Regions from separate parts of the Pseudoflavonifractor hominis genome, predicted to be linked through region 2. Evidence: riboswitches for the same ligand, from Rfam matches in the RefSeq annotation. Region 2 holds a riboswitch; the other holds the start of a gene.
What was found. A riboswitch is a leader RNA that binds a small molecule or an ion and turns the genes downstream of it on or off. The one in region 2 is predicted to bind glycine.
Positions count from the first base shown of each region.

Region 1 (5,905 bases), on a different contig from region 2:
TCGGCATAGATGGTCGCCATGCCAAAAAAGCCGGAGACCCACATCCAGAAGATTGCCCCTGGTCCTCCGGCCGCCAGAGCCGTAGCACAGCCGGTGATGTTCCCCGTCCCCACCTGGGCCGCAATGGCAGTGGTCAGCGCCTGAAAGGGACTCATGCCTCGGGAACGTTCTGTCCCGCTTTTCCGGCGCAGTCCGGCCGTCAGTGTTCGAACCCCCATGCCCAGTTTCCGCACCTGTACCAGACGCAGCCGCAGGGTAAAATAGATTCCCACGGCCAACAACACATACAACAGCACATGATTCCAGAGCCACTGGCTCACTGTCCCCAGTATGGTCGCTGCATCCACACCCATCCGCTCCTTTATCCGTCGACTCGTATGGACCAGTTTCCCCGTTTGTCCACGGATTTATCCACCCGGAAAAGGAGCTCTGTGGAAAAACATACGGCGCGGGATAATTCCCGCGCCGTACAAAAGAGCGATGCATCAGCAATTACTTTTTCAGAACATGCTCCTCTTCCATGCCCTTGGTGATCCGTACCACAACGCCGGACAGGCAGATCAGAGCAATCAGGTTGGGCAGAGCCATCACCGCGTTGAAGAAGTCGGCCAGGTTCCACACCAGGTCCACCTTCAGCAGAGAGCCAACAAAGACACACAGGATCACGATGATGGAGTAGACATTGACCGCCTTCTGACCAAAGAGGTACTTGATGTTCTGCTCGCCGAAGAAGTACCAACCAATGATGGTGGAGAAGGCAAAGAACAGCAGGCAGATGGCCACAAATATGTTGCCGAAGCTGCCAAAGACCGTGGAGAACGCGGACTGAGCCAGAGAGGCCGCAGTGCTGTCGTCGCCGATCATGTTGGGGGTAACCACACCGCTGGTGAGGATAACCAGCGCGGTGAGGGTCAGAACGATAAAGGTATCGATGAAGACACAGACGATCGCGATATGGCCCTGATCGCGGGGATCCTTCACCTTGGCCATCGCATGGGCATGGGGAGTGGAGCCGAGGCCGGCCTCATTGGAGAACAGACCGCGGGCTACGCCGTAGCGCATAGCAGTCATCATACCAACGCCGACGCCGCCGCCCAGAACTGCCTGGGGATCAAAGGCGCCCACAAAGATCTGACGGAACACCTCGGGCACAGCCGTGATATGAGCACCGATCACGATCAGGCTGCCCACCAGGTAGAAGATAGCCATAATGGGGACCAGCTTCTCGGTCACAGAGGCGATGCGCTTCACGCCGCCCATAAAGATAAAGCCAGCCAGCACGGCCACGACGACGCCAACCACAGGCTTGGGAACGCCGAAAGCAGTCTCAAAGGAGCTGCTGATGGAGTTGGACTGCACCATGTTGCCCATCAGGCCAAGGGCCAGGATGATGGCAATCGCGAAGAAGCCAGCCAGGAACTTTCCAAAGCCGCCCTGGAAACGGGCGCGGATGTAATACACAGGACCGCCGATGACCTGTCCGTCGGGGCCACGGGTCTTATACTTCTGGGCCAGCACAGCCTCTGCATAGATCGTGGACATACCGAGGAAAGCCGCGACCCAAACCCAGAACACTGCGCCGGGACCGCCCAGCAGGATGGCCGTAGCACAGCCCACCACGTTACCGGTGCCGACCTGAGCCGCCACGGAAGTAGCTGCCGCCTGGAAGGAGCTCATGCCGTCCTTATCGGCCTTTTTACCGGAAAGACTGAATCCTCCGAACATCTCGCGCCAGCCGGCGCCGAATTTGCGGATCTGAATAAAACCGAGCCGAACGGTGAACAGGATGCCGGTAAATACCAGTACATAGAGCAGTACGCTGTTCCAGACAAAATTACTGGCCGCACTTACGATAGCCGCTAATTGATCCATAGATATTCATCCTTTCTCTCCACACGGAATCGTTCCTGATGTCCCCCGGCCACACACCTGCCGGGGTGCCTTGCATCGCGCGCCCTTTCACCCCCTGTTTTTATGGGTTCTCGTCAACATATGCACAGTCGGAACCATGCATACCGCATTCCGAACCATGCTGTCATCAAAAAAGCCGGCCCCTGTGACGGGTCCGGCTTTGCAGAGCGCATTCCAACCAATGACATACTGCCGATGCACTCTACTCTGTCCTTTTGCCTGAGAGATCAGTGCTTACGCACCTTACACCTTTGGCCCCCGTCGCTGAGATTCTCCAGAGTTTGTGCCGCTACTTTGTCCATATACCACGAACACTTCCATTTTTCTGTCTTGTGAAAAATTAAATAAAAGACGGACAAAAGAAGCGGCCATCTCTATGCACTTTTTTGATGTGCCCCTATCATAGCCCTTTTTTTCGCTTTCGTCAAGCCATAATCTGGAATAGCTAGGATGAAATTCTCATTTCTATGGCTTTTTTCCAAAAAAATACTTGGCAGTTTAGTCATTTCCAACACTCTTCATATGTCTTCGATGTAAAAACATATATAGAATTTCTTCTCCCGGAACAACACAGCAGGGGCGCCGTCTCCAATAGACGGCGCCCCTGCCTTCCGGTTGTGATATTCTTATGCGTTTACCTTGGCCAACGCCGCTTCCAGATCGGCCAGGATATCGTTGATATCCTCAATGCCCACCGAGAAGCGGACCAGATCCGGGGACACCCCGGCCGCATACAGCTCCTGATCGTTCATCTGCCGGTGGGTGGTGGAGGCGGGATGCAGTACGCAGGTCTTGGCATCGGCCACATGGGTGGCGATGGAGGCCAGATTCAGCCCTGCCATAAAGGTCTCGGCCGCCTCGCGTCCGCCCTTGACACCAAAGGAAACCACACCGCACACCCCGTTGGGGAGATACTTCTGGGCCAGCCCGTGATACGGATCGCCCTCCAGGCCGGGATAGCGGACCCACGCCACCTTTTCGTGCTTCTGCAGATACTGGGCCACGGCCAGGGCATTGGCGCAGTGGCGGGGGACCCGCAGGTGGAGCGTCTCCAGTCCCACATTCAGGAGATAGGAGTTCATGGGCGCCGGAACGGAGCCGAAGTCGCGCATGAGCTGAACGGTGGCCTTCGTGATATAGGCCCCTGCCACTCCAAACCGCTCCGTGTAGGTCACGCCGTGGTAGCTCTCGTCCGGCGTGCACAGTCCGGGGAATTTGTCGGGATACCGGGTCCAGTCAAAGGCGCCGGAGTCCACGATGGCTCCGCCCACCGCATTGGCATGGCCGTCCATATACTTGGTGGTGGAGTGGGTGACAATATCGGCCCCATATTCGAAAGGCCGGCAGTTGATAGGCGTGGCAAAGGTGTTGTCCACGATGAGGGGCACGCCGTGGGCGTGTGCTGCCGCGGCAAACTTCTCAAAATCCAGCACGGCCAGGGCGGGGTTGGCAATCGTCTCGCCGAATACCGCCTTGGTGTTGGGCCGGAAAGCGGCCTCCAGCTCCTCGGGCGTGCAGTCGGGCTCCACAAAGGTAAACTCAATGCCCATGCGCTTCATGGTCACTGCAAACAGATTGTATGTTCCGCCATAGATGGCCGTAGAGGAGACCACATGGTCTCCGCAGGAACAGATGTTGAAGATTGCGTAGAAGTTGGCGGCCTGTCCCGAAGAAGTGAGCATCGCGGCGCTCCCCCCTTCCAGTGCACAGATCTTTGCTGCCACACTGTCATTGGTGGGATTTTGAAGCCGGGTATAGAAGTACCCGCTGGCCTCCAGATCAAACAGCTTTCCCATAGCCTCGCCCGTCTCATAGCGGAAGGTAGTGGACTGAATGATGGGGATATTGCGGGGTTCTCCGTTTCCGGGGCGGTATCCCGCATGGATGCACTGGGTATTGGGACGCTGCTGGCTCATATTGGGTCTTCCTTTCTATGGCGCGGTTGGCTGGCGCAAAGTTGTTTTATATAGTACGCTAGCGTATTGAATTTGTCAACTATTTTTCCAGAGACAGATCCGGCTTAAGGGCCTGATTAAGCCCGTTGGGCAGCTGCGCCGGCTGTCCGTCTGCCCGCAGCTGGACGGTACGCACCGTATCCACATTGCCCGCCATGGTGTTCACAATGGCGTATACCGTCAGGCGCAGCTGCTCCTCATCCTGTGCCAGCGCCTCCAGCACATCGGCGGGGAGGTTCACATAGCAGACCCCATCCTCTACGATCACGCCCAGCAGCTCTGTCTCAGCCGGAAGTACGGGGGTCATTGTGTCATAGCTGGGGCCCTGGATCAGCGCCTCCATCACCACCGCGCTCAGCGTGTCCTCCTCGGTGAGCAGCAGCCGCCGGTATTCCACGCCCAATCCGGTCCCATCGGCCCGGGGGAACCAGAGGGTGGCCGTCATTTCCATGGGCTCTCCCTCCGTGCCCAGAAGGATGACATCCTCAGGGCGCAGATTCTCCCCGGTGGTCAGCGGATTCTGCTCTCCCTCAATGGTCACATGGATGGAATCCACCCCCTCCACCTGGCAGAGGGTCAGCGCCAGGCAGTAATTGGCCAGGGTCAGATCAATGCCGGAGAGCCCCTCATAGGCCTCGGAGAAATCCAGATCCAGCTTCCCATCATTCAGCTCCCAGCTCCGTACCTCCAGTCCCTTGGGGAAGGGGGAGGTCAGCTCCATGGTCTCAGGTCCCGCCAGAAGACGGGCCAGCAATTCCTGGATCAGCGGCTCCTTGCCCTGGGCGTGCCAAAACTCGCCCCCTACTGCCGCCCCGCTCTCGTCATTCTCGGCCACAAAATAGATCTCATATGGATGCTCTGTGTCTTTGTCCTGGCTCTTGCCCATGCCGCAGCCGGCCAGAGTCAGAAACGCCAGCACGAGAGGCAGCATTCGTTTTCTCATTCCGCTCCCTCCTCTTCTCCGTGCCAGCGAGGAAAGCACACCTCAAAGCAGGTGCCCTCCGGCTCCCGCCGGCGTGCCTCCACCGTGCCGCCGTTCTGAAGCACGGTATCCCGCACGATGGACAGCCCCAGACCGGTTCCGCCGGCCGCCCGGGAGCGCGCCTTATCCACTCGGTAAAAGCGATCAAAAATCTTGGGCAGGTCTTCCTCTGGGATGCCCACCCCCGTGTCCTCCACCCGCAGGACCACCCAGTCGCCGTCCCCGGGGCGCTTTCCCCGGCGCAGCTGCAAACAGACAAAGACGCTTCCGCCCGGCAGGTTATACTTGACGGCGTTTTCCATGAGGTTAAAGGCGATCTGATAGAGGTCGTCCTCTGTGGCCAGGACGGTACAGCCCTCGATCAGATCCATGTGCACCGACACATTCACCGCACCGGCCAGGGGCAGGAGCATATGCTCCACCCGGAGCAGCACCTGTTTCACATCCACCGGCCCCACCGCTCTGGGGGGCGCGGTATCCATTCGGGTCAGCGTGAGCAGCTTTTCCGTGATACGGGTCAGCCGCTCGGCCTCATTTCCAATGTCGGTGACAAATTCCCGCACTGTCTCCTCATCCATCCCATCGTTCTGAAGGATGGAGTCGGTCAGCAGACGGATGGAGGCCAGGGGGGTCTTGAGCTCGTGGGAGGCATCCGAGACAAAGCGCCGGCGGACCTCCTCCGTGGTCTGAAGCCGCCCGGTCAGCTCATTGAATTCATCGGCCAGCCGCGTGAGCTCATCCCCACCGCCAATGGTGACCCGATGGCTGTACTCGCCCTCCCGCACGGTGTGGATACCGCTCAGAAGCGCGGCGATCCGCCGGGTCACCGCAGTGGAGAACAGAATGCTGAATCCCAGGCCGGCGGCGCATACCACCAGGGAGATATTGCGCAGATTGCTCTGAAAGTCCAGCAGCATCTCGGCCTGCTCTTTATCGTACTCATAGAGATAGACGGCCCCCTGGGTCATCCCCCGGTAGAGGATGGGGGCGGCCGCCCGGGTGCGGAAGGCCCCATCCCGATATTCCGACCGGAACACATCGTTTCCCTTTAAGGCGC
Region 1 is NZ_JACOPR010000008.1:118,443-124,347, forward strand. Features, by position in the region: gene H8S34_RS12415 (alanine/glycine:cation symporter family protein) at 1-347, opposite strand, end outside; gene H8S34_RS12420 (alanine/glycine:cation symporter family protein) at 493-1,872, opposite strand; glycine riboswitch at 2,109-2,199, opposite strand; gene H8S34_RS12425 (O-acetylhomoserine aminocarboxypropyltransferase/cysteine synthase family protein) at 2,538-3,827, opposite strand; gene H8S34_RS12430 (GerMN domain-containing protein) at 3,907-4,809, opposite strand; gene H8S34_RS12435 (sensor histidine kinase) at 4,806-5,905, opposite strand, start outside.
Region 1: it holds a riboswitch for glycine, as region 2 does, so the genes downstream of both, H8S34_RS12420 (alanine/glycine:cation symporter family protein) here and gcvT (glycine cleavage system aminomethyltransferase GcvT) in region 2, are expected to answer to the same signal.

Region 2 (5,905 bases):
GTGCATCAGGGCCTTGGTGGGGATGCAGCCCCGGTTGAGACAGGTGCCGCCGGGCTCCCGCGCCTCAAAGAGGGCGACTTTCTTTCCCAGCTGGGCGGCCTTGACGGCAGCGGCAAAGCCGCCGGGCCCGCCGCCGATGATGAGCAGATCATATTGCATGGGTGATACCTCCAGTCATTCAATAAAAGCGGCGCCCGCCGGGAAGCGGACGCCGCCATGCGGTCAGATCAGGAATTGAAGTCGTAGCGCACCACAGGATGGCGGGCCGCCTTGGTCTCGTCGGGACGGCCGATGACCGTGTGGTGGGGCGCGGTGTGGCAGGCCTCGGGGTCCTCCTTGGCCGTCTTGAGGATCTCCGCCATGACGGCGCAGGCCTCGTCGATGGTCTCCCGGGACTCGGTCTCGGTGGGCTCGAACATGAGCGCCTCGTGGACGATGAGAGGGAAGTACATCGTGGGGGGATGGATCCCGTGGTCCAGCATGCTCTTGGCCACATCCAGCGCGGAGACGCCGGTCTCCTTCTTGAGCTGGGACAGGTCCAGCACGAACTCATGCATGCAGATGCCGGGATAGGCGCAGACATAGCCGGCCTCTTCCATCTTGGCCTTCATGTAGTTGGCGTTGAGGACCGCGGTCTGGGCGGCCTCCCGCACGCCGGAGTTGCCCAGGGTCATCAGATAGGCCAGGGCGCGCAGGACCACCAGGAAGTTGCCGAAGAACATCTTGACCTGGCCCACGGACTGCTCTCCGCCGCCTCCGCCGATGGCCGAGCCGGGCAGGAAGGGCTTGAGGATGTTCTTGCAGCCCACCGCGCCGGAGCCGGGGCCGCCGCCGCCGTGGGGGGTGGAGAAGGTCTTGTGCAGGTTCAGGTGGCACACGTCAAAGCCCATGTCGCCGGGACGGGCCACGCCCATCACCGCGTTCAGGTTGGCGCCGTCGTAGTAGCACAGGCCGCCTGCGTCGTGGACGATCTTGGTGATCTCCAGAATGTTCTTGTCGATCTTGCCGATGGTGTTGGGGTTGGTCAGCATCAGGGCCGCCGTGTCGGGACCGACCGCGGCGCGCAGGGCGTCCAGGTCCACCATGCCGTCGGGCGTGGAGGGGATGGAGCACACCTCGTAGCCGCACATGGCAGCCGTGGCGGGGTTGGTGCCGTGGGCCGAGTCGGGGACGATGACCTTTTTCCGGGCGTAGTCGCCGCGGGAGTCATGGTAGGCCTTGATGAGCAGGATACCAGTAAACTCACCGTGGGCGCCGGCGGCGGGCTGGAAGGTCATGGCATCCATGCCGGTGATGCCGCACAGGTACTTCTCAGCCAAGGCGTAGACCGTCTGGCAGCCGGAGACCGTGTGCTTGGGCTGGAGGGGATGGATGTCGGTGAACTTGAAGAGGTTGGCAATGACCTCGTTGATCTTGGGGTTGTACTTCATGGTACAGGAGCCCAGGGGATAGAAGCCGTCGCACACGCCGAAGGAGCGGCGGGCCAGGGCGTTATAGTGGCGGGAGAGATCGTTCTCGCTCACCTCGGGGAGACGGGGGGCCGAGCTCCGGCGGAAGGCGGCGGGGATCTCCACGGCGGGGACCTCCGCGGTGGGGTTGAGGTTCAGGGTGGTCTGATAGGGGGTGAGGACCTTGTTGCCGCGGCCGGGCTTGCTCAATTCAAAAATCAGTTTCATTTTCCGTACGCCTCCTTGATGACGGCCACAGCCTCGTCCAGGTCAGCCTTGGTGCAGTACTCGGTGACGCACCACAGCACGCCCTCCCGCAGGCGCAGGCCGCCCAGGATGCCCTTCTTCTCCAGCGCACAGAGGACCCGGTAGGTATCGGGCAGGGTGGTGACAAATTCATGGAAGAACTCGCCGGGGAACACCAGCTCGACGCCCTCGATCTTGCACAGCTCGGAGGCCAGATAGTGGGCCTTGGCGTAGCACTGGTTGCCCACCTCAGCCAGACCGGCGGGGCCCATCTCGGCCAGGTAGACCGAGGCGGTCAGGGCGCACAGGGCCTGGTTGGAGCAGATGTTGGAGCTGGCCTTCTCGCGGCGGATGTGCTGCTCGCGGGCCTGCATGGTGAGGACGAAGGCGCGCTCACCCTTGTCGTCGGTGGTCTCGCCCACGATCCGGCCGGGGAGCTTACGCATCATAGCGGTGGTGCAGGTCATGAAGCCCAGGTAGGGGCCGCCCCAGGAGAGGGGCATGCCCAGAGGCTGAGCCTCGCCCACGGCGATGTCGGCGCCGTACTCCCGGGGGCTCTTGAGCACGCCCAGGGTGGCGGGATTGACACCCATGATGTACTTGGCTCCGGCGGCGTGGACCGCCTCGCCCAGGGCGTCGCAGTCCTCCAGCATGCCGAAGAAGTTGGGCTGCTGCACGTAGAAGCAGGCGGAATCCTCACCCAGCAGGGACTTGAGGGCCTCCAGATCGGTGACGCCGTCCTTGGCGGGCACGGTGATCACCTCGGTGTTGGAGCCGTAGCAGTAGGTCTTGATGACGGCCAGCGCGTCGGGGTGGGTGGTCTCGGAGACCAGGACCTTGGTGCGCTTGCGTTCCTTGCACATGGCCACAGCCTCGGCGGCGGCGTTGCCGCCGTCGTAGACGGAGGCGTTGGACACGTCCATGCCGGTGAGCTCGCACATCATGGTCTGGAACTCAAAGATGGACTGGAGCACGCCCTGGCTGACCTCGGCCTGATAGGGGGTGTAGGCGGTGACAAAGATCTCATTGCTGGTGATGCGGGAGACGGCGGCGGGGATGTAGTGGCGCTCGGCGCCGGCGCCCCGCAGGATGGTATGGAAGCGGGTGTTGTGTTCCGCCAGAGACTCCATGGTCCGGCGGATGTCCAGCTCGGACTTGGGGGCGGGCAGGTTGAGGGGGCCCTTGATCATGACCTCCTCCGGCACATCCACGTAGAGGTCGTCCATGGACTTCATGCCCAGGACCTCCAGCATGGCCTGCCGCTCTTCCGGGGTAGAGCACAGATAACTCGACATAGATTACTCCTTTTCCGCGGCGCAGTGGGCCTCGTAGGCGGCGGCGTCCAGCAGCTCCTCCACATCACTGACATTCTCGACCTTGATGAACCAGGCGCCATAGGGATCGCTGTTGACCTTGGCGGGATCGTCCATCAGCTCCTCGTTGACGGCCACGACGGTGCCGGAGACGGGGGAGAGGACGTCGGAGACCGCCTTGACGGACTCCACGTCGGAGAAGGCCTCGCCGGCGGAGACGGCGTCGCCCTCCTGGGGCAGGTTGACAAAGACGATGTCGCCCAGCTCGTCCTGGGCAAAGTCGGTCAGGCCGATGACATAGGTGTCGCCCTCCTGGCGAACCCACTCGTGAGACTTGGCGTACTTCAGATCAGCAGGAAAGTTCATAATAATTTCTCCTTTATCGATATAATTTTTGATTTTTTATGTACATAGTTTTGGTTCAAAAGGGAAGAGGATCACTGGGCCCGCTTGTAGAAGGGAGTCTTGATGACCTCGCACTCCACCTTGCGGCCGCGCACGTCCACCAGCAGCTTGGTGCCGGGCTCCTTGTACTCCACGGGGACCATGGCCATGCCCACCGCGTAGCCCAGGTAGGGGCAGTGGGTGCCGGAGGAGACGAAGCCCACCTTTTCCTCGCCGGCGTATACGTCGCAGTGCTCCCGGATGATACCCCGTCCGGTGACCTTCAGGCCAACCTTGCGGCGGGAGACGGGACGGGCCTGCTCCAGAGCGGCCTTGCCGATGAAGTCGGGCTTATCCATCTTGACGAAGATGCCCAGCACCGCCTCGTAGGGGTTGATCTCGGCGGAGAGCTCGTGGCCGTAGAGAGGCATGCCGGCCTCCAGGCGCAGGGTGTCGCGGGCGCCCAGGCCGCAGGGGATGAGTCCCTCGTCCTTGCCGGCGGCCAGGAGCTTTTCCCACAGGGCGGGGGCATCGGCGGCGGCGCAGTAGATCTCAAAGCCGTCCTCGCCGGTGTAGCCGGTGCGGGAGACCAGGGCCTGGATGCCGTCCACCTCGCCCTGGGCGATGAAGGTATAGTTGCCGGCCGGGATGGTCTTGGAGAGCTTGGAGAGGACCGCCTCGGCCTTGGGACCCTGGAGGGCCACCTGGGCCACGGAGTCGGAGATGTTCTCCATGGTGCACTCGCCGGAGAGATGCTCGGAGATCCACTGGGCGTCCTTTTCGCAGTTGGCCGCGTTGACGACGATGAGATAGGCCTCGTCCGAACACTTGTAGACGATGAGGTCATCCACCACGCCGCCGCTCTCATAGCACATGAGGCTGTACCGGGCGTGGCCGGTCTGGAGGTCGGTGTAGTCGTTGGTCAGCAGGCGGTTGAGATTGGCCAGGGCGTCCTTGCCCCGGAGGACCAGCTCGCCCATGTGGGAGACGTCAAAGAGTCCGCAGGCCGTGCGCACCGCCATATGCTCGGCGACCACGCCGCTGTACTGGACCGGCAGCAGCCAGCCTGCAAAGGGGACAATTTTACCGCCTGCCGCCACGTGGCAGTCGTAAAGTGGGGTTTTTCGCTCCATGATCATGACCTCCTGTGATAATGTAAACTAGAAAAATTAGAAATTATACTGACGGTTACTGCATGGTATGAAAAAAGCGCATAGCAAATGCTATACGCTCTGTCATAACCTGAAAGTTTCCCTCACATAGATGAGGTTGCATCTTCGGTGCGAGGAAAAAACTTCCACGCTTTCCAGAGTCTCGTCAATGGCCGATCCGTTTGCCTGAGAGATTTTCTGATTCCCCTTCGGCGGCGATTGTATCGCACTCTCTCGGTCATGTCATCCGAACGATATAGAATTTTTCAATATAATGAGTTTAAACTATTGAGTTTTATTTTGTACTTATAAGTATAATACAAATCCAAGAAAAGTCAACCGTTTTTTTGAAATTCCCCCGGAGAAATCGGAAGGGGGGGCTCCGGCCGCCTGGAGCGGGGGGCAAAACGGCCCGATTTGCGCGGGGAAAAAGTTGTGGTATAATAGGAGGCAATCCCTTTGGATTCCGTTAAAAAGGAGGATGTCGCATTGCTTTTATCACAGCCGCAGGATCTGATCCATGCGTTTTTGACGCTGCCGGCCCGTTATCCCATGCTGGCAGCCTGGTTTACCTCGGTGGTCCGCTTTGTGTTCCCGGTGCTGGCGCTGGGGATTCTGGCCGGGGCCATCCGCTCCCTGTTAAAGGTTCCCCATCTGCCGGAGGTGTGGGCCTACCTGACCCTGCCCAACGGGGCGGAGGAGCCCCTGACCCACTGGGAGAACATTCTTGGGCGGGGAAAGTCCTCGGACGTAGTGCTCAACTACCCGGTGGTCTCCCGCCAGCACGCGGCGCTGATCCGTGCCGAGGATGACACCTGGACCGTCCACGACCTGGACTCCAAGGGCGGGGTACGGGTCAATGGAAAGCCGGTCCAGGGCAGCGCGCCGGTGACCTTTGGTGACGTGCTCAGCCTGGGCGGAGTGGAGACCGTGCTGCTGCCGGTCTCCCAGGAGGAGCAGGAGGAGCGGCGGCAGCGCCGCCGGAGGGTGGAGAAGCCCTCCTCGCCCTGGGGGCCGCTGGTGCTCCTGACGGTCTTTCAGGTTCTGGCCGCCCTCCAGCTGGTGGTAGCGGCGGGGGAGGAGGCCGAGGTCTCCCTGCCCTTGGCCTTCTTTACGCTGACCGCCCTGATGTGGATCTACTTCCTCACCCTGCGGGCGCTGCGGCGGGTGGGCTTTGAGATGGAGCTCATTGCCTTTTTCCTGTGTACCCTGTCCCTGTCGGTGACCGCGTCCTCCGCGCCCCACGCCCTCTTCAAGCAGCTGGCCGCCATGCTGCTGGGGCTGGTGCTCTTCCTGGTGCTGGGGATCTTTCTCCGGGACCTGGAGCGGGTGAAGAAGATCCGCTGGGTCATGGCAGTGGGGG
Region 2 is NZ_JACOPR010000004.1:71,610-77,514, reverse strand. Features, by position in the region: gene lpdA (dihydrolipoyl dehydrogenase) at 1-159, opposite strand, end outside; gene gcvPB (aminomethyl-transferring glycine dehydrogenase subunit GcvPB) at 228-1,676, opposite strand; gene gcvPA (aminomethyl-transferring glycine dehydrogenase subunit GcvPA) at 1,673-2,989, opposite strand; gene gcvH (glycine cleavage system protein GcvH) at 2,993-3,373, opposite strand; gene gcvT (glycine cleavage system aminomethyltransferase GcvT) at 3,445-4,524, opposite strand; glycine riboswitch at 4,707-4,789, opposite strand; gene H8S34_RS08120 (FtsW/RodA/SpoVE family cell cycle protein) at 5,032-5,905, shown strand, end outside.